2 linked regions of the Syntrophobacter fumaroxidans MPOB genome follow. The protein of the gene in region 1 interacts with the protein of each later gene in a pairwise test. Links are inferred from orthologs where the notes say so. Each region holds a gene or a part of one and is shown in the gene's direction. Other genes may lie near its edges. The genes, in order: sfsA and SFUM_RS18845.

Evidence for each region.
Region 2: the proteins of sfsA (region 1) and SFUM_RS18845 interact in binary tests that used the Escherichia coli proteins (3 or more experiments, as listed by UniProt). The link is inferred for Syntrophobacter fumaroxidans MPOB from one-to-one orthologs.

The regions. Positions count from the first base shown.
Region 1 is NC_008554.1:4,950,202-4,965,713, reverse strand. What follows is about bases 5,416-8,334. They hold sfsA (DNA/RNA nuclease SfsA), read left to right. Parts: upstream 5,416-6,441; coding sequence 6,442-7,227; downstream 7,228-8,334. Other genes in these bases: iorA (indolepyruvate ferredoxin oxidoreductase subunit alpha), read right to left, coding at 8,012-8,334; SFUM_RS21005 (indolepyruvate oxidoreductase subunit beta), read right to left, coding at 7,395-8,012; SFUM_RS21015 (DUF4412 domain-containing protein), read left to right, coding at 5,755-6,339. In the rest of the region: SFUM_RS21035 (tetratricopeptide repeat protein), read right to left, coding at 1-784; SFUM_RS21030 (hypothetical protein), read left to right, coding at 1,740-2,561; SFUM_RS21025 (DUF167 domain-containing protein), read right to left, coding at 2,829-3,137; SFUM_RS21020 (aldehyde ferredoxin oxidoreductase family protein), read left to right, coding at 3,669-5,405; more of iorA, read right to left, coding at 8,335-9,892; SFUM_RS20995 (phenylacetate--CoA ligase family protein), read right to left, coding at 9,914-11,227; SFUM_RS20990 (ABC transporter ATP-binding protein), read right to left, coding at 11,391-12,122; SFUM_RS20985 (ABC transporter ATP-binding protein), read right to left, coding at 12,183-12,968; SFUM_RS20980 (branched-chain amino acid ABC transporter permease), read right to left, coding at 12,965-13,948; SFUM_RS20975 (branched-chain amino acid ABC transporter permease), read right to left, coding at 13,962-14,849; SFUM_RS20970 (ABC transporter substrate-binding protein), read right to left, coding at 15,268-15,512. UniProt on the Escherichia coli protein: Binds to DNA non-specifically. Could be a regulatory factor involved in maltose metabolism.
Region 2 is NC_008554.1:4,449,845-4,459,947, forward strand. The notes cover bases 379-3,377. They hold SFUM_RS18845 (glutamate-5-semialdehyde dehydrogenase), read left to right. Parts: upstream 379-1,252; coding sequence 1,253-2,503; downstream 2,504-3,377. Other genes in these bases: proB (glutamate 5-kinase), read left to right, coding at 379-1,260; nadD (nicotinate-nucleotide adenylyltransferase), read left to right, coding at 2,532-3,236; rsfS (ribosome silencing factor), read left to right, coding at 3,289-3,377. Also shown: more of proB, read left to right, coding at 82-378; more of rsfS, read left to right, coding at 3,378-3,675; SFUM_RS22130 (M48 family metallopeptidase), read left to right, coding at 3,672-5,114; SFUM_RS18865 (thioredoxin domain-containing protein), read left to right, coding at 5,171-6,607; serA (phosphoglycerate dehydrogenase), read left to right, coding at 6,872-8,452; SFUM_RS22690 (DUF1844 domain-containing protein), read left to right, coding at 8,475-8,897; ispE (4-(cytidine 5'-diphospho)-2-C-methyl-D-erythritol kinase), read left to right, coding at 8,939-9,805; SFUM_RS18890 (ribose-phosphate pyrophosphokinase), read left to right, coding at 9,964-10,103. UniProt on the Escherichia coli protein: Catalyzes the NADPH-dependent reduction of L-glutamate 5-phosphate into L-glutamate 5-semialdehyde and phosphate. The product spontaneously undergoes cyclization to form 1-pyrroline-5-carboxylate.

The DNA.
Region 1 (15,512 bases):
CATTGGCGACAAAGGCCCCATCCCCTTCTCCGGAGGCGCGTGCCGCCTCATCGAGGGAATCCTGGAGAACGTTGCTGTCGTATTGAAATCCGACCGCCCCGGTGACATGCCAGGGCTTGCCCACACGTGCGGCATTTTCCACCGCTGCGAGCAGTTTGCGCAACTCGGCGGCCGTTTCGGGAGGCTGATCCATTTTCAGTGCGGCCTCGAGCGATTTGCGGGCTTCCTTGTATTCCTTGAGATGGGCAAAGCAGATCCCTTCCTGGGCGATCGCCCGCGGAGCCAGGTCGGGCCTTGCGGCCCCGGCCTTCCTGAAAGATCCGATCGCTTCTCGATACTCGTTCAGCTTCATGCGGCACAGACCGATCTCATAGTCCGCACGCCCGGGGTCTGCCGGCCTCGCTTTTCCCAGTGCCTCGACGGCCCCCGCGTCGTCCCCTCGCCGGGAACGGATGTGCGCCACGTCGAACCACGCTTTTCGGTATGCCTCCTCATTCTGAGCGATCAGCGCGCGGAAAATGACTTCCGCTTCGTCCAGCCGTCCCAACCGGAGATAAATACCGCCCAGTTGATACTGATATTCGAGGTTCTCAGGGTCTTCCAGGATCGCCTGCTGCATCGGTCCGAGGGCATCCTCGGGCTTGTCGATCCGGATAGCCTGGCCGGCATTCCGGTAGGCCGCGGCACCGGCGCCCGGGTCCTGCGCCCGGATGGAGCAAGGGAGAAGGCAGATAAGCAAGACGCCGATCAGCACACCACCCAGCCGAAAGCCACGGATTCCCATCGTGCATCTCCTCAAGTCGCTTCACCCGTCTCAAATGCCCCACACTTGCTTTCGCTTCCCCGGCAGGACGCCGCGCGCTCGGCACTCAAGACTGCCCCTCGCGGCTCCGGGATCCTTCGCAAGAACGCATCGCTGTATCCAGGAAGTTCGGGAACTTAGGCGAATGTTGCCTTAAGAAAGAATCAATGTCAATTAAAGAATATTCCATCATATATATTCGCGCAGGGCCGTCCGCGATTCCAGCCCATTCACACACAAGATTCAAATCCGCAGGCCAATTTGGCCCACTCCGTATCAAGGGATGAAAACGTCCGTGCATCGGCTCCGACAACACATGTGTGCCTGCGCTATACGGCATACGGCGAAGAAAGCGATTGCATGGCGTATTGATGCACCGTCGAGGAATGATTAGCCTTTTGGCAGTAAAACCGCCCTCGGGCATGAATCATGCTCGACTGCGAAGGCAATCTCGCGGAGAAAATGGGAAAAATGTCCAAGACTTTGAAAACAGTGGACTATAGCGGTTCCATCTGCGATAATTGTATCGATCTGAGAATTGATGCACCGTGGCTCCGGAGCGTCAATACCGCCCCGCCCAGCAGGCTTTGCACTGACCCCAACCGACCCGGCCGCCTCTTAGCCGAAAAGCAAAGGACGGCTGGTTCCTGTAGAAGTTTCAGTTGATCGAGGAACCCGGCGCAAGCAAGGATTCCGGCTCGTGATCCCTGGAAGCTGCGACGATCTGCCGTAGCGACAGTTCGCAACCAGCGTTTGGAGTGGCTACGATGAAGGAGCGTCCCCACGGCGGGAAAGTACCCCGATCGAGGAACGTGAGCCTTCAGAGGTCGGGGCCCGACCCGCCCCAATTACTTTGCGCCTTCCGAGAAGTGAGGATCTGCGTTCCCAGAGGGTCTCATCATCCGGAAGAACGGCATCAACCAGACAAGGAGGCAACATGATGAAAAAACTGCTTTTGGGGACAATGCTTTTGGCGTTGGCCATGGTCGTTCCTGCTTCAACAATGGCGCAGGTAGGCGTGAGTGTGGGAATCGACCTGCCGCCACCCATCGTGTTCCAGGCGGCTCCCGAAGTGGTAGTGCTGCCTGAAACGGACGATGTGTACGTCGTTCCCGACATCGACGTGGACGTATTCTTCTGGAGCGGCTGGTGGTGGCGCCCATGGGAAGGCCGCTGGTATCGTTCACGCTATTATGACAGAGGCTGGGGTTACTACCGTCATGTTCCGTGGTTCTATTTTGACGTGGATCCGGGTTGGAGGGGATTCTACAGGGACCGATACTGGCACGGACACCCTTGGCGGTATGAGCGAATTCACTACCGTCACATGCATGACAATTGGAGGAAATGGCACAATAGCCGGCATTGGCGAGGAAAAAGGGCCTGGAACGTCGAGAATTACAGACCGCGACCGAACAAGGAGAGGAATCATCTCAGAAATCAAAGGCGGGTGGAGTATAACAAGAGGCCCGAGGTTCAGAAACATCACCAACTGATTCAAGAGCAAAAGAAACGACCCAGAGTATACAAGCCCAAAGGTGAGCAACAAAAACAGCCCCGCGCGCAGAAACCCAGGGCTCAGCAACAGAAGCAGCCCAGAGCGCAAAAACCCAGGACCCAGCAGCAGCGGCAGCCCAGAGCGCAGAAGCCCGCGCGGCAGCAACAAAGGCCGCCTCAGCACAGACAGATGAGGCAGCAACAGAGGTCGCCTCAGACGCAGAAGTCCATGGGCCACCAAGGTGGGGGTGGACAACAGTAAGGCAGACAAACCGCTCGATAGCGTTTTCAATTTTGAGCCGGCAACACCATCCGGGAAGCGGAACATGACCTGTCCCGGGAAGAACCGGGAGCGAAAAACGATGAGCCTCGCGGCTCCCGGGACAGGAAACACGGAAGCGTTGCCGGCTCGAAGTTTCCGATTCGTTACTCGTGTCCTGCTATCTTGGACCCAGCCCGGTATCAGCCGATGCTCAACCCCGGGAAATCGTGTTTGACGAGAACACAGGCGACGCCCCATCCGGGCGAGTCAGAGAACGCCGGTTTCCAGCAAGACCGCTCTCAGAATCTCGGGGGTGGAGTTGCGGATCAGAATCGTCTTGCGGCGGGATTTGTGTCCCCGGATGATTTCAACGTCGGACCGGGAGACTCCGAACGCCCCGGCGAGGAATTTCACGCACTCCTTGTTCGCCTCGCCTTCCACCGGAGGCGCGGTGAGCCTGATCTTGAGGCAACCCTGGTGCATCCCCGCCCATTCGTTCTTCGATGCCCTCGGCTGAAGATAGACGTCCAGGAGAGTTCCCCCCTCGCCCGCACGCAGAAATGAACCACTCTTCATCAGACCCACAACTCGAATCCTTCTCTGAACAAGACCGAAGTGGTGCTCCGGCGTCAACCGGCGTTAAGGACCGTGTATCGATGCTCCGCCCGGACGGAACCGGTCCGGAAGTATTCGACGAACCGTGAGAAACCGGCCGGGACAGGAAGATCGGATGCGTCTGCACGCATGCGCGTGACGGCCCCGGGACCGGGTCAACCGCCCGCCGTCGTCGGACTGCAGCGGCGGCCGTCGGCAGGTCGATCGGTCCATCATGTGAAACCGGCATTTTGTACCATGTCGGCGTATAAAGATCCATCTCCGGTGGGCATGTCTTCGACAGGCTCTCCCGTGAGCTTTCCAAACGCCGCAAAGTCAGGCGTGGTGCCAAAAATGACATGTTTACAACGATTCGTCGCGCCCCTAGTATTAGTACACGGCCCGCAGTTTCATGGGGTTCTGCTCGGATCCGGACCGCGCGAGACGTTCGGGTCGGAGTCGGCCGGGAGATGAGGGAAATGCATCGGTTCCGTCGTTGGCAGGAGGATTTCAATGAACAAGATATTGAGAATCGACACCGGGGCTGAAGGCGGTCCGCAGGCAACCGTCGGCTCCCCGGGAGAATACGCCGGACTTGGAGGAAGGGCTTTGACATCGACGGTGGTCGCCCGGGAGGTGCCTCCGTTGTGCCACCCGCTCAGCGCCGAGAACAAGCTGGTGATTGCGCCCGGACTGCTGAGCGGGACGAGCGGGGCCATGTCGGGCCGAATATCCATCGGGGCCAAGAGTCCGCTCACCGGAACCATCAAGGAATCCAATGCCGGAGGCCAGCCTTCCCAGGTATTGGCCCGCCTGGGATATGCCGCGGTGATCCTGGAAGGCAAGCCCGCCACAGACGATCTCTACAAGGTGGTGATCGACAAGGAGGGGGTCCGGATCGTCCGGGACAACAGCCTCAGGATGCTGCCCAACTACGACCTGATCGAAAAGATGAAATCCGAACACGGGGAGCACATCGCGTGCATCTCCATCGGACCGGCCGGTGAGATGAAGCTCGGCGCGGCTTCCATCGCATGCACCGACACGGAGTTGAGGCCCACCCGTCACGCGGGGCGAGGGGGTCTTGGAGCCGTTATGGGTTCAAAGGGAATCAAAGTGATCGTCCTGGACGATTCCGGGATGAAGACGAGACAGCCCAAGGACCCCGACAAATTCCACGCGGCCAACAAGAAATTCGTGGAAGGTCTGCGAAACCACCCCGTCACCGGGCAGGGCCTGCCGGCCTACGGAACGAACGTCCTGACGAACATCATCAACGAAGCCGGCGGTTATCCCACCTGCAATTTCCGGCAGGGCCGATTTGAGAAAGCCCACCAGATCAGCGGCGAGACGCAGGCCGAGACCGAAACGGTCCGGGGCGGCCTTGCCACTCACGGCTGCCATCGCGGCTGCGTCATCCGCTGCTCCGGCATTTACAACGACAAGGACGGCCGCTATCTGACCAAGCAACCCGAATACGAGACCGTCTGGGCGCACGGCGGGCAGTGCGGCATCAGCGATCTGGATGCCATCGCCATGCTCGATTTTCTGGACGACAATTACGGGTTGGACACCATTGAGATGGGCGTGGCCCTGGGAGTGGCCATGGAAGGCGGCCTGCTCAGGTTCGGAGACGCCGAGGGAGCCGTCAATCTGGTCAAGGAAGTCGGCAAGGGAACGCCCCTCGGCCGGATTCTCGGCAGTGGAGCGGAGATCACCGGCAAGGCCTTCGGAGTCGCCAGGATCCCGGTCGTGAAGGGTCAGGCCCTGCCCGCCTACGACCCGAGGGCGGTTCAGGGGATCGGCGTGACCTACGCCACCTCCACCATGGGGGCCGATCATACCGCCGGGTATGCGGTCGCCACGAATATTCTGAAGGTGGGCGGCGACGTCGATCCATTGAAACCCGAAGGGCAGATCGAGTTGTCTCGCAATCTCCAGATCGCAACCGCGGCCGTCGATTCCACCGGGATGTGCCTGTTCATCGCGTTTGCCGTTCTCGACCAGCCCGATACGTTCCAGGCGCTGATCGACATGATCAATGCGTTCTACGGGCTGCAGATGACGGCCGACGACGTCGTGGCGCTCGGCAAGCAGGTGTTGAAGACGGAACGGGACTTCAACGCCCGGGCCGGGTTCACCGCCCAGCATGACAGGCTGCCGCGCTTCTTCAAGACGGAACCGGTCGGGCCTCACAATGTGACTTTCTCGGTCCCTGACGAAGAACTGGACAGAGTGCACGACTACTAGCCTTTTCTCTCGCGGGTTCCTTCCGCTCCCGTTTGGGGGCGGAAGGGCCTTCAGCAGCCTGCGCGCCTCGCGGTGCTTTTCGTCATTCCCGCCCGGCCCTGATCTCGGGCCAGTGCACGGTGGCCATCGAAGATTCCGGTTTACACGCATGCGCGACTAAAATATAAAGCTGTAGCGGTTGAGTTGATTCAGTGGGTTCGAGTCACCTTTGCGCCGTTTTCCCGCAAGCCGCCCGTTCGCGGCCTTCCCCGCCGCGGAGGATGAAACCCTTCGGGAGATCGCGGCCAAAGGCAATTGAGGGTGAGTTGCGGCCACTCGCTCGGAACACTCGTTGAAAGAGGTGTGAACGATGAAAAACAGCAAACTGTTGATTCCGCTCTGTCTGGCCATCGCAATGGCTTTTTCGACAGCCCTGTTCCTGCCGGGTTCCTGCGGGGCGGTTGAATTTTCCGCCGATCTGGTCATTCAACCCAAGGGCGAAGAAGCCATGAAGGGCAAGATCTACGTAAAGGGAGACAAGGTCCGGCAGGAGATTCTGGAAGAAGGCGACAACCAGATCATGATCATCCGCCCGGATAAGAAGGTCACATGGATGATCTCCCCGGACGAAAAAACGTACATGGAAATGCCATACCAGGCTGAGGACAAAACCTTCGAGGAATGGACGGAGAACAAGGAAAAGAATTCGAAGTTGATCGGCGAAGAAACCATTTCCGGCATCCAGACCAACAAGTACGAGAACATCGAAGACGGGGAGAAGACTTATTTCTGGATTTCCAAGAAGTTTCCTTTTCCCATCAAAGTTGAAGATGCTGAAATCACGATGGAATACAAGAATATCAAGGAAGGCCAGGTGGACGCCGCCCTGTTCGAGCTTCCCGCCGGCTACGAGAAAATGTCCATGCCGACGTTGCCCGGCAAATCCGAGGAATAGCTGCCGCTGTGCCGGGGAAGGCGAGAGCCGTTCGGTCCCCCTCCCCGGTACGCCGCACTCCCGGCTCCGCTCCTCCTGCCGTTGCTCCACGAGCCCGCCGTCATGACCGATTCCGCGAAGCCGCAGAACCCCGATCCCGGGCATGAGAGCCGCCGCGTGGCCCCGCTCGCGGGTTCGCCGAGATCCCCGTTCCTGATCGAATTCCCGGAGGACAGTTTCACCGCCGTTTTCCTGGGGCGGGAAAAACGTTTCCTTGTCGAGGCCGAACGAAACGGACACCTGTTTCAGGCACACTGCAACAATTCCGGGAGCATGCTCGGCCTGCTGCGGCCGGGAAGCGACATCCTGCTTTCCGTATCCCCCAACCCCTCGCGTCGACTGCCCTACACGCTCGAATCCATCAAGCTCGGAAGCCACTGGGTGGGAGTGAACACGCTCGTACCCAACCGGATCCTCAGGCTCGCCTGGGACAGGGGAATACTGCCGGAGTTGATAGGTTACGATCGATTTCAGAACGAAAAAACCTCCGGCGAGAGCCGTCTGGACGCCTTTGCGGAAGGACCCGCGGGGCAGGTCTGGATCGAGGCGAAAAACGTGACGCTGGTGGAGGACGACGTCGCCTGTTTCCCGGATGCGGTGACCGTACGCGGGCAAAAACACATGAGGGAACTGACGGCGCTGGCGCGCGCGGGCCGGAGGGCCGCCTGCTTCTTCCTGGTCCAGCGACCGGATGCTTCGTGCTTCGCTCCCGCCGATTTCATCGACCCGGTTTATGCCGAGCTTTTTCACGCAGCAGTGCATGCGGGCGTGGAGATCTGGCCGTACGAGGCGGTTGTCACCCGGCAGGGGATTGCTCTGGGCCGCAGGCTGAAAGTGGTGGGGCACTGATACGAACTTGCGTTCGGCATTGACGGGAAGGCATGAAGCCCTCCCGCCCAATGCACTCATCTTGAACGCAACGTTGTGTAAGAGCACCAGTGATTCCCGTCTTCCCGGAATCCCGCTTGAACGGCGGGGCAACTGGGAAGACGGGGCTTTTCCCGTGACGCGGAACGCTACAGGGAGCCGCCGCCGGCCTCGAAGCCCAAATCGAAGGCTTTCCGGTTGACGTCGATCAATCGGGCCGGGATCGTTTTCCTGATGGCCGCATCCCAGCTCCGCCCGGAGATCGGAAGCTGACCGGTCCCGGCCAGGACGCCCACCATGGCGAGATTGGCCGCGCGCTCCGATCCCGCCCGGCGCGCGATTTCGCGGGTATCCACCTTGATGAACCGGGCGACTTTCTCCCGGACTTCTCCGTAGAGCGTTTCCAGCTCGGGATACACGGCCTGGCCGGTTGCCACCGTGAAGGGCAGCACGGGAACCGTGCTGGAGATGACGATGCTCTCCTGGTGGCACTTGGGCAGTGCCCGCGCCGCCTCCAGCGGTTCGAACGCCAGTACGATATCGGCTTCCCCGTCGGCGATGGTGGGGCTGAAAACCTTACCCATGACCACGGACGACTCCACGACGCCCCCGCGCTGGGCCATGCCGTGAATCTCGCTCATCATGACCGGCAGCCCTTCCTCCAACGCCGCTTCACCGACAAGACGAGTCGCCAGGAGCGTTCCCTGTCCGCCGACTCCCGTGAAAAATATGCGCACGGCCTCCAGGCCCCTCTTTTCAGTCGCCATTATTCGCTCCCTCCCCTCGACTCTTCGATGCGCTTGGGCTTGATGGATTTGCACAGTTGCGAGCAGACGCTGCACCCGCTGCAAAGGGCCTCGTTGATGCGGACGCACATTTCCCCGGACGCACCGGGTTCCCATGCGAAAGCGGGGCATCCCAGCTCCTCGAGACACCGCTTGCACAGATCGCAGGACGCATCCACCTGGAACACTACCTTTTGCCTCTTGCGCAGCATCCGGTTCTCGAACAGCGGACAGGGACTCTTGGAAATCAGCACCGATACGCCGGGTTCCTTCAGCGTCCGGCGCATATCCTCGAGCACTTCCCGGGTCTTTTCCATCCGGAGCGGATTCACCACTTCCAGGCGCTTGACTCCACAGCCTCGAATGACATTCTCGAGGCTGACCCGGGGCTCGATCTTCCCCGCGGGCGTCAGTTCGATCCCGGGATGAGGCTGATGCCCGGTCATGGCGGTTGTCCCGTTGTCGAGCACGACCAGGAGAAACCGGTGATCGTGGGAAACTCCGTTGATGAGCCCGGTGATCCCGGAATGAAAGAAGGTGGAATCCCCGATGAAAGCCACCACCGGTTTGTCCTGCACCTTGCTGAACCCTCCGGCCGTGGACACCCCGGAGCCCATGCAGATGAGAAAATCGGCCATGCGCAGAGGCGGCAGAATGCCCAGGGTGTAGCAGCCGATGTCGGTGGGGTAGATGGCATCGTCTCCGAACACTTTGCGCACGGAAACATAGGTGGCGCGATGGGGACAGCCGGGGCAGAGGTTGGGAGGTCTTTGCGGCAGCGCCGGCGCGGTGAAGACCCGCGGAGGTTGGTAATTCAGGCCGAAAAAGCTGCTCATGGCCCGCTTGACCTTCACGCCGTCCAGCTCGAAGGCGCGCGGCGTCAGTTCGGCGCCCTTGCCCGCAATAGCGACGCGCAGACCGAACTCCTGCGCGGTCACCCGTACCGCTTCCTCCAGGAACGGTTCGAGTTCCTCGACCACGAGGACTTTTCCCAGTCCACGCATGAAGTCCCGGATCAGGGCTTTCGGATGCGGGAACGTGAAACCCAGCTTGAGCACCTTGACGCGATCCCGGAGCCCCAGGTCGCGCACGGCGTCCAGCACGTAGAGGTACGAGACGCCGCTGGTGACGATCCCCCATTTCCCTTTGCCGGTGCTGAAATTGAGCGCGCTTCGCTCGGCCTCCTCCTGCAGCAGGGCGAGCTTGTCGAGCAGCGCCAGCCGAAGCTTGCGGCCCACCATCGGGACGACCACCAGGTTGAAGGGATCCTTCTTGAATTCGCCGCGCGGCGTTCCCGAAGGGATCTCTCCCAGGGTTACCGGCCCTCTGCAGTGATTGACCCTCGTGGTGGTGCGGAGCATGACCGGAATGTGATACTTCTCCGAGACCGCCAGGGCCTCGAGGGTCATCGCCTTCGCCTCCTCGGGCGTGGACGGCTCGAACATCGGGACATTGCCCAGCTTCGCGTAATAGCGATTGTCCTGTTCATTCTGGCTGGAATGCAGGGAAGGATCGTCCGCGACGACCACCACCATGCCTGCCTTCACGCCCACGTAGGCCAGGGTCATGAAAGCGTCCGCAGCCACGTTCAACCCCACGTGCTTCATGGCGCACAGGCTGCGGACCCCTGAAACGGCCGCCGCCCCCGCCATTTCCACCGAAACCTTTTCATTGACCGAGTACTCCACGTAAACGCCGGCATCGGAACCGATCCGGTGGAAACGGTCGATGATCTCGGACGATGGAGTCCCGGGATAGGCCGCAACAAAGCGGACGTTCCCTTCGAGAGCCCCGCGGACAATGGCTTCATTGCCCAGAAGGAGATGCTTCTTCTCGCTTCCGGGCATCAGGAGTTCATGCATTCGATACCTCCCTGCAGTCGTTCATGATTTCATGTTTCTTCGGTCCACAAACAGCTTGACCTTACCGTTTTCCCGCTCCAGCGAACCCCTTTCAACCAGCTTGACGCGGGGCGTGATACCGAAGTGGTTGGTCACCGTCTTGCTCATGATATCCACCAGGGCACGCTGTTCGAGCATCTTGTCGTAGAAGAACCGTTCGGTGACCTCGACCCAGATCTCGAGCCGGTCCCGGTGTGCGTGCCGGACCGCCACGATCTGATAGAGGGGGCGTTCGCCCTTGATCTGTTCGAGCACGTCGCCGATGCGCTCGGGGATGATGTTGATCCCCTTGATGACCACCACATTGTCGCAGCGTTCGAGAATCCGGCTGATCTTCCGGAAAGTGCGCCCGCACGGGCACGGTTCATCGATGATGCGGCAGACGTCTCCCGTGCGATAGCGGATGACGGGGAAGGCTTCCTTGGTGAGGGTCGTGACGACAAGCTCCCCCTCTTCGCCGGGTGAAAGCACCCTCCCCGACGCCGGATCGATGATCTCGGCATAGAAGTGGTCTTCCTGGAGATGCATGCCGCTGCGACCCTCCAGGCATTCCCCGGCGACCCCCGGACCCATGACTTCACTGATTCCATAATTGTCCGTCGCCTTGACGAAGAGCCTTTCCTCGATCTCCCCGCGCATGGATTCGGTCCAGGGCTCCCCGGCGCAAATGCAGTACTTGAGCGAGAGCTTCTTCGGATCGAACTTCAGTTCCGCCATCTTGTCCGCGATGACCAGGCAGTAAGACGGGGTGGACGCGAGCACCGTGGTCCGGAAATCCTGCATGATCTTGATCTGCCTCTCGGTCCGGCCCACGGACGTCGGCAGCACGGAGGCTCCGATGCGCTCCGCGCCGTAGTGAATCCCGAGGCCGCCGGTGAGAAGCCCGTAGGCGAACAGCACCTGGATCACGTCATCCTGGGTGACGCCGCCGGCGCTCAGGATACGCGCCACCAGGCCGCTCCAGGTGCGCAGATCCTGGCGCGTGTACCCCACAACCCGCGGGTTCGCCATGGTGCCCGACGACGAATGCACCCGCACCACTTCACGCAACGGCACGGCAAACATGTCGTAGGGGTAACTGTCGCTCACATCCTGGCTGGTGGTATAGGGCAGTCGCTCGAGGTCCTTGAGTTCCGTGAGGTCGTCCTCCGGCCTGAAGTCGATCTCCTTGAAACGGCGCCTGTAAAAAGACACGTTTCGATACACGCGGTTCAAGGTGGCCTGCAAGCGCTCGAGCTGGAGCTGTTCCAGCTCGTCTCTGGACATGCGTTCCTTTTCGGGTTCCCAAACGGGCATAAACAGCTCCTTTTGGAATCGATCTCGGCTCGTGGTGCGACAAAACACCATGGAATACCGGAAGCCGCCTGCCAAGCCTCATTCCGTTACGGTTTCCGGATGCTTTCCCCTCCGCCGGCCCTGGCCGCGCATCGGCCTTCACAGCCCGTGAACCGCGGATGCCTCACGCATCCCAAATCTGCCTGGCTCCCTTGCCAAGATAGGCCCTCTGCACTTCCCGGTGTTCGAGCAGTTCGGCCCCCTCTCCCTGCAGGACGACTTTGCCCGTTTCCAGCACGTACCCTCGGTCGGCTATCTGCAAAGCGGCCTTGGCATTCTGTTCGATCAGGAGAATGGTGCGCCCTTCCTGCCTCAGTTCCCGCACGATGGAGAAGATCTCGCGGACGATGAGCGGAGCGAGCCCCATGGACGGCTCGTCGAGGACCAGCAGCCGGGGCCGGGACATGAGCGCGCGGCTGATGGCGAGCATCTGCTGCTCGCCTCCGCTGAGCGTCCCCGCAAGCTGTGTGCGACGCTGCCCCAGAATGGGAAAACGCTCGAACATGCGACCGATGTCCTCCCGGACCTGACGACCGTTCCGGCGGTGGACGAAACCCCCCATTTCCAGGTTCGCCTCAACGGACATGGTGGCGAAAATCTGGCGTCCTTCCGGAACGAGGGCAATTCCCAGCCGCACGATGTCCTCGGGCGGCATCCCTTCGATGGGAGCGCCTTCGAACTCGATCTTCCCTTTCAGGGGTTTCACCAGGCCGCAGATGGTGTTCACGAGGGTGCTCTTGCCGGCCCCGTTGGCCCCGACCAGCGTGACGATCTCGCCGGAACGCACGTGAAGCGATACGCCTTTCAGCGCTCGAATGTTGCCGTAGTGCGTGTGAAGACTCTTGATCGTGAGCATGTGTTTCCACCCGGGAACAACGGACGATCCGAAAAATACGGGCCGATCCTGGACGAACGACTACTCCCCTCCGAGATAGGCCTCGATGACCGCGGGGTGATCCTTGACTTCATCCGGGGTCCCGCTGGCCAATCGCTGCCCGTAGTGCAGCACGAGGATGCGGTCGGAAATCTCCATGACAAGGTTCATATCGTGCTCCACCAGCAGCACGGTCACGCCGCGCGTGCGAATGCGCCGGATGAGCTCCCCAAGCTCCTCGGTTTCCTTCATGTTGAGGCCGCCCGCGGGCTCGTCGAGCAAGACGAGCGAGGGCTCGGTGGCCAGGGCGCGGGCGATTTCGAGAATCTTCTGCTTTCCCAGGGGCAGGCTTCCGGCCGGGAGCCCCCGGGCATCGCTCAGTCCGACGAACTCGAGATACTCCTCGGCGTCCTTCCTGATGCGCCGTTCCTCGGACCTCATGCCGGGCAACCGCAGGCCGGTGGACAGGAAACCCCGATGGGTCCTCGGATGGCGGCCGAGCATCACGTTCTCGAGCACGGTCATGGACCGGAACAGCGCCACGTGCTGGAACGTCCGGGAAATACCACGCCGGGTGATCCGGTTCGGAAGCATGCCGTCGATCTCCCGCCCTTCGAAGACGATGCGCCCCGAGGTGGGCCTGAGCAGGCCGCTGATACAGTGAAAGAGCGTCGTCTTCCCTGCGCCGTTCGGCCCGATCACCGCCTGGATGATGTTTGCCGGGACCTCGTAGGTCAACCCCCGCAGGGCCGTGATGCCGCCAAACCGCATCTCCAGCTCGTGGAGTTCCAGCAGCGCGGCTTGGGAATCTCTGGAATCCTCTTTCATGAGCCCCCGTCATCCGGCGCGGCAACGGTCCGAGACCCCGCCGACGTCCACCTGCCGGCAAGAGACATCAGGCCGCCGGGCAGGAACAGGGCGACCACCAGCAGGATCGCCCCGTAGATCACGATCTCGAAATCGGCAAAAACCTGCAGCCATTCATTCCCCACAAAGGTCAGCAGGACCGTCCCGACAATGGCTCCCCAAAGGCTCTGCATGCCGCCCACCATCACCATGAGGACGAAACGGATGGACCACATCAGGTTGAACGAGCCGGGATTGAGGCAGGTCACATAATGGGTGTAAAAGCTTCCGGCCAGGGCCGCAAAAACCGCGCTCAACACAAACACCTGGAGCTTGTACCGAGCGGTGGGAACTCCCATGGATTCCGCCGCCGTCTCCTCTTCATGGATGGCCCGCAGCGCCCGCCCCACCCTCGAACGCAGGATATGGAAGCAAAAGACCAGTCCGATGAACACCGTGACCCAGACAATATAGTACCAGGCGATTTCGCCGGTGATCCTGACGTCGCCGAAGCGCAGGCGCGGAATGTCCGACATGCCCGACGGTCCGCCGGTCCATGCCACTTCCTCGCCGAGCACGATGTGGACGATGACTCCGAACCCGAGGGTCGCCATGGCAAGGTAATGGCCTTTCAGACGCAGGGCCGGAATTCCGATCAGCCAGGCGACGGCCGCCGAGGCAAGCATGCCGATCGGCATCGCCGGCACCGGGTTCCACCCGAAGCGGCTCGTCAGGATGCCCGAGGTGTAGGCGCCGATTCCGAAAAAAGCCGCCTGGGCCATGGAAATCTGCCCCGCAAAGCCCATGAGCATGCTCAGACCGAGCGACACCAGGCTGAAAATCCCGGCGAAGACCATCACGTCCACATAGTGGGAAACCGCCTTGAACGGGACGACAACCCAGGGGAAAACCCCGATGAACAGCGCGGCGCAGAGAAAACCCAGCCATTCCCTTCGGTTCATCCTGTCGACCTTCCTAGAACCTTTTCAGCTTGGCGGCCTCGCCACTGCCGAAAAGGCCCTCGGGTTTGAAGAACAATGCCAGCAAGAGCAAGACGAGGGCCACCGCGTCCTTGTACCCCGAAGACACGTACCCCGCGCAAAACGATTCGGCAAGCCCCAGGATCGCGCCTGCCACCAGCGCCCCGAAGAAGCTTCCCAGCCCTCCGAGCGCCGCGGCCCCGAAACCCTTCAGCCCGAGGAGGGCACCTCGATCGAATTCCATCATCGATATTGGGGTAATGATCACCCCGGCGGCCGCCCCGATGCCCGCGCTCAGCACAAAGGACAGCAGCACCATCCGACGGACCGGGATTCCCACCATGCGCGCCGCGTTGGGATTGTCGGCGCAGGCGAGCATGGCCTTGCCGTAGGTGGACCTGTGGAAGAAGACGGTGAGACCGATCACGATCAGCGCGCTGACGCCCACGACCCAGAACGCCTGGGTCTGGATGGCGGCGCCGGCCACAAGAATGGGACCACCGGCGCTGAAGGCGGGAACGCTGTGAGGGTCCTTCCCCCACCAGATCATGGCGCCCCCTTTGAGCAGGATCGAGAGGGCAATGGTGATGATGATCAGCGAGAGTACGCTCGCGTTTTTCGCCCGCCGGATCACGAACCGCTCCATGACGAGACCCACCAGGCCGGTGGCGAGAACCGCGCCGAAGAAGCCCACCACGATAGGAAGCCGGAGGACGCCAATAAAAAAGGCGGCAAAAAGACCGCCGAGCATCACGAACTCACCCTGAGCGAAATTGATGATTTCAGTGACGTTGTAAATGATGTTGTAGCCAAGCGCCACCATGGCGTAGATCACGCCGATGGTAAGACCGCTGATGGTGTACTGGAGTATGTCCGTTCCCATACTGAAACAATCCGCCCCCGCCGGGGTACAATCCTTTCGTGTCCTGTGACCGGGTCAGGTTCAAGACGATCCCGCGACTCCGCCTCAGCCCCGTCCGGGCCGGTTCAGAATGGCAACCGGATTCCAGCGGTTCGGGCACGAGGCTGAACAAGTCCCCGGAAGTCTTAAAACTCAACGGACCGTTCATGTCAATGATTTTGGTGTGAAATCGGATCACAATCCCTCATCCCCGCCGGGCCGGCCGGGTTGTCGGGAGAAAACCCGCCACAGCCGCTCCCGCGGGCCGGGCTCCGGGACGAAAGCCCCCGGCGGGCGCCGGTGGAGGGCTTTCGTCCGATCGTCGTCTCTCAGGCGGACCCCGGCGAGGCATCCGCCCGCCCCTTCAGCCCGAGGCGGGCGGCATGGGCTCCGCGCCGCATCAAGGCGTGGCCAGCGCCCACTTCCCATCCTTGACCACGATCATTTCCAGGTCGTCCTTGCTCAACCCGCAGTGGTCCTGCGGGGAGAAATTGAAAATACCGTGCATGCCGACGAAACCCTTGGTCTGTTCGATATGGTCGCGGATTTTGGCCGGATCGGGCCCAACCGCTTTGAGCGCGGCCATGGCGAGGTGCATCGAATCCCAGGCGTGACCGCCGAAAGATGAGATGGGTTCCTTGTAGA
Region 2 (10,103 bases), 510 kb from region 1 along the record:
ACTGTGCCCGATCTCGGGGGAAGAACGGCCGGGCATATGACGTTGCGAATCGCATTCTGAGCAGGGAGGAACCGAGCGCCGATGCAGGATTTGCAGGATCGCAAAAAGTTTTTCAGCCGCTGCCGCCGGGTGGTGATCAAGGTCGGCAGTGCCGTGTTGACCGGGCCCCGGGGGTTGAACCGGGTGATGATCCATCGGCTGAGCGACCAGATTGCCGAGTTCCTGGAGCGGGAACGCGGCCGGGAGGTGGTGATCGTCACTTCCGGGGCGGTTGCGTCCGGCATTCGCAAGATCGGGCTCAGCGAACGGCCCCGGACCATTCCGCACAAGCAGGCGACGGCGGCCGTGGGCCAGGGCGCGTTGATGGAGGCCTGGGAAGGCGCTTTCGACAAGTACGACCTGCTCGTCGCCCAACTGCTTCTCACCAGTGAGGATCTCGCGCATCGGCACCGGTACCTGAATGCGCGCAATACCCTGGAGACCTTGCTGTCCTGGGGAATATTGCCGATCATCAACGAGAATGATACGGTAGTGGTGGAAGAGATCAAGTTCGGGGACAACGATCAGCTCTCGGCGATGATCGCCGGTCTGATCGGGGCCGATCTGGTGGTCAACCTGACGGACACTCAGGGGCTGTATGACTGCGATCCGCGCCTGAACAGCTCGGCCGGCCTGATCCCCGTGGTGCACCGCGTGGATGCGAAAATCCTGGCCTGCGCCACGCCGCAGCCGGGATCGGTGGGAACGGGGGGCATGCTGAGCAAGGTCAATGCGGCGAGGAAGTGCCTTGCTTCGGGAATCCCCATGATCATTGCCCCGGGCAGGGAACGTGATATACTGCTGAGGCTCTTTGACGGCGAAATGCTCGGCACCGTTTTCCTTCCCCGAAAGCGGGTGTATCAGGGCAGAAAGGTGTGGCTCGCCAATTTGCCGAAGCCGGCGGGCGACCTGGTTCTCGATGCGGGAGCCGTCCTGGCCCTGAGGAAGAAGGGGAAGTCGCTGCTGCCCATCGGCATCCGCGAGGTGAGGGGGACTTTCGGAGTGGGCTCGCCCGTGCGGTGCCTGGATGAGGCCGGGAACGTCGTCGGCGTCGGACTGAGCAACTACAGGTCGGCCGAGATCGAGAGTATCAAGGGTCATCGCAGCGAGGAGATCGAAACCCTCATCGGCTACAAGCATTCCGACGAGGTGATTCACCGGAACAACTTCGTGTTGGCCGGGGAAATGATGGAAGAAACGGACGGAGGGCCGGATGCGTGAGGAAGTGTTGACCATGGGGAAGAGGGCACGACAGGCCGCACATCACATGGCCAAAGTCGGAGACGTGCATAAACGCAAAGCCCTCGAGCACATGGCCTTGAACATTGAAGGCGCGGAAGCGGCGATCCGCGAAGCCAACGACAAGGATATCCGGGCCGCCGTCGCCAAGGGGCTTCCGGCGGCCAAGGTCGACCGCCTCCGGCTCGATGCAAAGGTCCTTGAAGAGATGGCGTGCGGGCTCAAGGAAGTGGCCCGGCTTTCCGACCCGGTCGGGGAGATCACCCGCATGTGGACTCGTCCCAACGGGCTTCGCGTGGGGCGAATGCGCATACCGCTCGGCGTCATCGGCATCATTTACGAATCCCGCCCGAATGTGACCGTGGATGCCGCGGCCCTGTGCATCAAGGCCGGGAATGCGGTGATCCTGCGCGGCGGCTCGGAAGCGTTCCATTCGAATCGCTGCCTGGCGGACATTCTCCGGCGGTCGCTGGTGGAAACCGGGCTCCCCGAAGATGCCGTCCAACTGGTCGGTACGACCGACCGGGAGGCCGTGCTGGATTTGCTCAAACTCGAAGAATGCATCGACGTCATGATCCCGCGCGGGGGAGAGGACCTCATCCGTTTTGTCGCCGAGAACGCCCGGATGCCCGTGCTCAAGCACTACAAGGGAGTCTGCCACGTTTTCGTGGATGATGAAGCCGATCCGGATATGGCCATGCGCATTTGCATGAACGCCAAGGTGCAACGGCCCGGGGTATGCAACGCCATGGAGACTCTGCTCGTGCACGCCGGCATCGCGCAGCGGTTTCTGCCTCCGATGGCGGAGGCCTTTCGGGCGGCGGGGGTCGAGCTTCGCGGATGCGAACGGACCCGGCGGATCGTTGCGGACTGCGCGCAGGCCGTCGAGGAAGACTGGTACGCCGAATACCTCGACCTGATTCTCGCGATCCGGGTCGTGAACGACATGGAAGAGGCCATCGAACACATCACCCGGTACGGGTCCCAGCATACCGAGGCGATCGTGACCGGGAATTTCGAGAGGGCCCACCGTTTTCTGCAGGAGGTGCAGTCCTCGCTGGTGCTCGTCAACGCATCGACGCGCTTCAATGACGGTTTTCAACTCGGCCTCGGAGCGGAAATCGGGATTTCCACGTCGCGGTTGCATGCGTTCGGGCCGATGGGGGTCGAGGAACTGACCACCACCAAGTTCATCGCGTTGGGAAACGGGCAGCTCCGCAGTTGATGGTCCGGAACGGACGGAGCGATTCAGAATGCGTCAGCGCATCGGCATAATGGGAGGGACCTTCGATCCCGTTCATTTCGGTCACCTTCGAGCAGCGGAAGAAACCGTCGAGGCCCTGGAGCTTGACGCCCTTTACTTCACTCCCGCCGCCACGCCGCCTCATAAGGGGGGTAAAGCGATCCTGGACTTCGATCATCGCCGGCGAATGCTCGAACTCGCCATCCAGGATCACCCGAAATTCGCCCTGTCCGACATCGAACGCAAGCTTCCCGGCAAATCCTACACGGTGGTGACCCTGCGCAGATTGCTCCAGGACTGGGCAAACGGCGTGGATCTCTATTTTCTCGTCGGACTGGACGCGTTTCTTGAACTGAACACCTGGTGGCACTTTCAGGAGCTTTTCGAGCTGGCCCGCATGTGCGTCCTCAGGCGTCCCCCTTATGACGAGACGGCCATCGAGGCGTTCCTGCGTTCCAAGGTGTCTCCCGACTACGCCTGGGAGCCCGGCGCGCAGGCGTTCGCGCACCCCGGCCTGCTCCCCGTCCACTATCTGTGCAATACGCACCTGGAGATTTCATCGACACGGATTCGAGAATTGGTGGCGCGGGGGCGTTCCATCAGGTATCTGGTTCCGCCGCAAGTTATGCGTTATATTTTTCAGAATAAACTGTATGCAGGCTGGAACGCCGGCGTTGAGACCGTTGGGGAAATGATGCAACATGACGCAACCTAAGAAAAAAACAGCACTTTCCGGAGGGATCGGATCCGTTTCCGAAAAGAAGCCGATGGACTCGAAGAGCAAAGCCTTCCTTTGTGCGGAGGAAGCGGACAAGCTCAAAGCCGCCGACGTGGTGTTGCTCGAGGTGTCGAAGTATTCTTCTTTTGCCGATTATTTCGTCATCTGCAGTGGAAAGTCCGGCCGCCAGGTACAGGGGATCGCCGACAGTATCGAACGGAGTCTCAAAGAAGCGGGGATCAGGCCTCTGGGAGTCGAAGGCCTTCGAGAAGGTCAATGGGTATTGATGGACTACGGCGACGTGATCGTCCATGTTTTCTATGAACCCGTTCGATTTTTCTACGACCTGGAGAGCCTTTGGTCTGAAGCCGAGACGGTGCGCTGGAACGAACGATCGGATCGAGCCGATGCCGTGAAGGCGGAGGAATTCTTATGAAACCACTGACCAGAGCCGCACGGGTGTGTCTCGTGATCGCAACCGTGGTTTGTTTCACCTTCACGAATGCGGTGGCGCCGCTCTCCCGAAGCTTCGCCTTCACGCTCAGCGAAGAGAACGAACTGGGGCGAAAGCTTCTCGAAAAGATCAGGCAGCACATGCAACTGGTCGAGGACGGCGAAGTGCTCACGTACGTGCAGTCCGTGGGGAACCGGATCGTCGAGCATCTGGGGACCACTCCCTACGAATTCCGGTTCTTCGTCATCAATGAACCGGTGCCCAACGCGTTCGCTATCCCCGGCGGTTACGTTTTCGTCTTTCGGGGACTCATCGAAGTGCTGGAAGACGAAGGGGAGTTGGCCTCCATTCTGAGTCATGAGTTGGCTCACGTGCAGGCACGTCACATCGAACGCCGGATGAAGGAAGGCCGCATCCTGTCGGTTGCCTCGCTGGCGGGATTGTTGGCCGGGATTCTGCTTGCCAGCAAGACCGGTGCGAGCCCCGCCCTGGCTCTCGGAGGTGCCGCGGGCGCTCAGAGCGCCGCCTTGAAATACAGCCGCGAATTCGAAACCGAGGCGGACCAGATCGGGCTGAGAAACCTGTGCGAGGCGGGGTACGACCCGAAGGACATGGCTGAAGCGATGCAACGGCTCGAGCAGTTCAGATTTCTGAACAACGCAAGGATACCGAGTTACCTGTCTACGCACCCCGCTGTGGCGGAGCGGGTCCAGTACCTGAAAGAGCTGGCGTACTCTCACAAGGAATGGTTCGGGAAGAAGAGGGTGTCGCCCACCGCGATGGATTTCCCGCTCATGAAGGCGGCGCTCATTGCCGATTACTCAGAGCCTGCACGAGCCATGGAACGGTTCACGGCCGGGGTCAAGAAAAGAGAGGCGGAAGCCTTCTACGGCATGGGAAGGCTTTACATGCGGCAGGGAGACAACGCACAGGCCCTGTCCATGCTGCAGGAAGCGGTCAGGCTTCGGCCGGGCAGCCCGTTCATCCTGAGCAGCCTCGGCAAGGTGTATCACCAGCTGGGGAGGCTTCCCGAGGCGCAGAAAGCGCTTCAGACCGCCCTGTTGATGGATTCTTCGACGATCATCGCTCAATACAGGCTGGCGCTTGTCCTCCAGGACCAGGGGAAGCGGGAGGAGGCCCTGGAGCACCTTCAGAGCATTCAGAGATATGCCCTGTCTTTTCCCGATATCGACTACCAGATGGGGATCATTCTGGGGCAAAACAACCGCATCGGACTGGCTCACTACCATCTGGGGCACTATTACGAAAGCAAGCAGGACCTGAAGCTGGCCTTGTTCCACTACCAGAAGGCCCGAGTGCTGCTCAGGGATTCGGTTGAAAAGATGAATGAGCTGGACAAGACCATCAAAGTGCTTGAGAAGGAGAAGAAGGAGAGCGTGTCACATCAGGCCCGCCGGTAAGCTCGCGTTGAAGGGGTGTGCGGAACGGCTCAGTCGCGTATTCGAGGTGGAATCCGATGTTTGGGGAACGACTGCAAGGCAGGGTATTGTTTGGGCTCAGTGTAGCCGGATTCGTGATATCCGCCATGGCAGGCCTCTCGGAGGTCCTGCCCTGGCTGCAGGTGATGTGCCGGAGTGTTTCCGACGGGTGCGCGGACACCGTAAGGTACACCCTCCTGAAAGTGCCTTTCTGGGCCTGGGGCGTGGGTTTCTATCTCCTGCTGGGCCTTGCCGCCTGGAAGCTCCGGAAGGGGGTGGCCTGGCTTGCGGCCGTTGCGACCGGGGTGGAGGTCACTCTTGTTTGGATGATGATCTCTCTGGATTTGCCGTGCCTGTTCTGCGTGGCCAACCTGGTGATCGTGCTGATGCTTCAGGTCGTTGCATTCCAGAGGCATCTGACCTGGCAGACCGTGTCGGCGGCTTCATTGTCGTTCGTGCTTTCCTTCTTTCTCCTGGCGGACACTGCCGGGCTGAGGAAGATTTTCAGCGGACCGGACAACTCCGAGGTCATCGCGAAGATAGCGGGGGAATCGGTGACCGACCGGAGAATCGAAATCATGCTGGGGGCGCGTCTCTACGACTTGAAAAAGGAAATTTTCAAGCTCAAGAAGGACCGAATCGACCATTTACTTCTTGACCAGCTCATCGAGAAAGAAGCCGCATCCCGCGGAATGACCTTCGATGACTTCGTCAATCAGGTCATCGTGCCGAACGGCGTCACTATCGAAGAGGCCGAGATCGATGGGTACATCCGGGAGAACAGGGACCGGATGCGTGAATGGACCGGCACTTACGAGGAATTGAGGGAGCGCATCAGGGGCTTCCTCGAACAGCAGAAACGTTTCAATGCGATCAGGGCATACGGGAAATCTCTTGAGCCGAAATACGGCGCCGCGATTTATCTCAAAGAGCCGCAGTATCCCATTGTCGAGGTGAAACTCGACGGGAGTCCGAGTCTTGGCCCTGCGGATGCGCCGGTGACTCTGGTGGAGTTCTCCGACTACCAGTGTCCGGCATGCCGGGCCACCCAGGAAGGTGTGAAGAAGGTCAAATCGCACTTTGGAGACCGAGTGAGGCTGGTGTTCAAGGACTACCCGTTGAAGCGCCACAAGAATGCGCACCTGGCTGCGCAAGCCGCCCGGTGTGCGGGCGATCAGAGCAGGTTTTGGGATTACCAGGATGTTCTGTTTGCCTGGGAGCAGGAACTGGATGTGACTCAGCTCAAGCGTTTTGCTCGGGACCTGGGACTTTCCACCCGGATGTTCGATGAATGCCTGGACAGCGGGAAATACAAGACGGCGGTCGAACGGGACGTGGAAGAGGCCGTGCGGATCGGCGTGGACAGGACGCCCTCATTCATTGTCAACGGGAAGCTGATCGTCGGGGGGCCCTCCTTCGAAAGATTTGAAAAAATCATCGAGGAAGAACTGAACAAACCGAAGGGAAAATCCTAGAGGCTTCGGTCCGGTCCGAGCGGCCGGACGATGACGCCCGCAAGGTCGCAGCCGCGACGGTTCACCGTGTCACCCCGGGCCAGGGAAGCCGGCCCTGACAACCCCGAACAACGATAGCTTCGCTCTTGACGATCCCATCTGCGTGGGTTAGCCTAACCGGTCGTCTGATGATCGTTCGCACCACGTCGGGGTCCGATCGAAGGCGCGCGAATCGCGGGAGTTATGACAGCATGCGGATATTCTTCAATGTTCTAGGAGGGAGTGATGAAGATTCTGGTCAGCGATAACCTGGCTGAGTCGGGCGTTGAGAAGCTCAGAAAGGTTCAACAATTTGAAGTGGATGTGAAAACCGGTCTGACGCCCGACGAACTCCGCGGGATCATCAAGGACTACGACGGCCTGGTGATCCGTAGCGCGACCAAGGTGACCCGGGACATCATAGACGCTGCGGACAATCTCAAGGTTGTGGCCAGGGCGGGCATCGGCCTGGACAATGTCGACGTCGAAGCCGCCAGCAAGCGCGGGATTGTGGTGATGAACACCCCGGAAGGGAACATCGTCACCACCGCGGAACACGCCATCGCCATGATCCTGGCGCTTAGCCGGAGCATTCCCCAGGCCACCAATTCCATCAAGAGCGGCAAGTGGGAGAAGAAACGTTTCATGGGCCGGGAGGTGTTCAACAAAGTACTCGGTATCATCGGGATGGGACGCATCGGGCGCATTGTGGCCGATCGGGCCAAAGGTTTGAAAATGAACGTCATCGCCTTCGACCCGTACATCAGCTCCGAGGTGCTGGAGTCTTCGGGCATAGAGGCGGTCGCCCTCGACGACCTGCTGACGCGCTCCGACTACATCACCGTCCATACGCCGATGACGCCGGAAACCCGGGACATCTTGAACGCAAAAGCTTTCAAAAAGATGAAGGAAGGTGTTTTCGTCATCAACTGCGCCAGGGGAGGCATCGTCAACGAACAGGATCTCCATGACGCCATACGGGCCGGGATCGTGGCCGGTGCGGCTCTCGACGTTTTCGCTCAGGAACCGCCCAAGGACAACCCTCTCCTGGCCCTCGACAGCGTCATCGCTACGCCGCACCTGGGGGCATCCACGGACGAGGCGCAGGAGAACGTCGCCATCGCGGTGGCGGACCAGGTCATCGATTTCCTGGTGCGCGGCACCATAAGGAATGCCGTGAACGCCCCCAATATCGACGGCGCCGTGCTCGCCCGGCTTCGTCCCTACCTGAAGCTCTCCGAGAAGCTTGGTTCCGTCCTCACTCAGATCACCCGGGGAGCCATTCAAAAGGTATCCATCGAATACATCGGGGAAGTGGCGTCCATGGAGACCCAGCCTTTGACCTATTCCATACTGAAGGGGATGCTCACCCCGATAATGGGAGATATGGTCAACTTCGTGAACGTTCCGGTCCTTGCCCGCGAGCGGAACATCAAGGTGACGGAATCCGTGCGCAGCGAGGCCGAGGACTTCACCAACCTGATCGGCATTCACGTGAAAACCTCGGAAGAAGAGAACCTGGTGGCAGGGTCGTTCTTCGGGAAGAAAGACCCCCGCATGGTCAGGATCAACGATTTCCGCCTGGAGGCCGCCCTCGAAGGTCACCTGCTGCTCATTTACAACATCGACACTCCCGGCACCATCGGAGCGATCGGGACCTGTCTCGGGAAACACCACATCAACATCTCCATGATGGATGTCGGACAGGTGCTCGAACGCGGTCAAAACATCATATTCCTTCGGACCGACACTCCCGTTCCGGGCCACGTGAAGGAGGAACTGCTGGCCATGGACAATGTGAACGTCGTTCAGGCCATTGAACTTTGACCTCACACAGAGAGGGTGGACCATGGAAGAAAAAGAAGATAAAGGATTCGTGGTAAAGGATCGTCGCAAAGTAGCCCGGGAGGAGTCCGAGCAACCCGAAGCGGCGGCCGGTCCGGAAACCGCCGGCAAGGAAGACCGAGAGGCGGAGGCGAAGGGCGAAAGAGCTCCCTCGGGTGAGGAATCTCGCCACGTTCCGCTGCCCGAGGTGACCCTCGCCACCTTTGTCTTTTCCCTGAGTTCCTCTGCCCTGGTGCATCTTGGAGAAGTGCCCGATCCCGAGTCTCAGAGCGTGCGGGTCGATCTGCCCCTGGCAAAGCAGATCATCGACACCCTGGGTATGCTGCAGGAAAAAACCAGGGGCAATCTGGATCCCGATGAGGATCGTCTTCTGAAGACGGTCCTCTACGATCTGCGGCTGCGTTATGTTCAAAAGAGCGGCAAGTAGCCGGGAATTCCCGGATGCGAGGAATCCGGAAGGGACATGCATTGGCACTTAGGGTCGGCACTCCCGCGAAAATCAATCTATGGCTCGAGATCGTCCGGAAACGGGAGGATGGCTACCACGACCTGTCCAGCCTCATGCTTCCGGTGGCGGTTTACGATCACGTCGAAGTGGCCTGGAGTCACGAAGGGGGCGTTCGCCTGAGCTGCGACAGCGCCGAGGTGCCCGATGATCGCGGGAACCTTGCCTGGCGGGCCGCGGACGCCTATCTCGAAGCTGCGGGGGTCACTCGTGGAGTTTCGATTCGGCTGGAGAAAAACATACCGGTGGGCGCGGGAATGGGTGGAGGGAGTTCAGACGCCGCGGCGGTGCTTCTCGCGCTGAACCGGTTGAGCGAGAATCCGCTGTCCGAAGCGGTTTTGCATCGGCTCGCCGTGGGCCTTGGCGCGGATGTCCCTTTTTTCCTCCATTGTGTTCCGGCCCTGGCGACCGGCATCGGGGAGCGACTGTTGCCGGTGCACGGGATTCCCGATTACCCCCTGCTGCTCGTCAAGCCGCCCATATCCGTTTCCACGGGCTGGGTTTACGGAAGTTTGAAGTTGACAAGGGGAGAAAGCCGCATTAAACTCCGTTCGTTTCTGGACAGGCCTTGGCACTTGTCCGAGGTTCTCCGGAACGACCTGGAAACCGTTACCCTGAACGAATACCCTCAGCTTGGGCAAATCAAGTGCTGGCTCATGGAAAACGGGGCTGTGGGGTCTTTGATGAGCGGTAGCGGTCCAACTGTTTTTGGGGTCTTTGCGGAGCAGCGTTTGGCGGACGGTGCGGGGGAACTGGCTCGCCGGGTTTGGAAAGATTGCCGGGTTGACGTGACACGCGTTCTGGGGACTCCGGTTTCCGCGCGATCATAGACTCCGATTGCTTGGGGCGTCGCCAAGCGGTAAGGCACGGGTCTTTGGAACCCGCACCCGGAGGTTCGAATCCTCCCGCCCCAGCCATTTCTCTTGTGATCATCAGGCTGATGAACCGGCAGGATTGCCTGCTTGGAGAAGAGTGAGACGGAGTGGCCATGCGAGGCCGGATTGTTCTGATTGCTGGCAATTCCAACCGACCGCTTGCTCTTCAGGTATGCTCCCATTTGGGAATAGAGTCCTGTGAGGCCCTCGTGGGGCGGTTCAGCGACGGGGAGGTTCGCGTAGAGATCGGCGA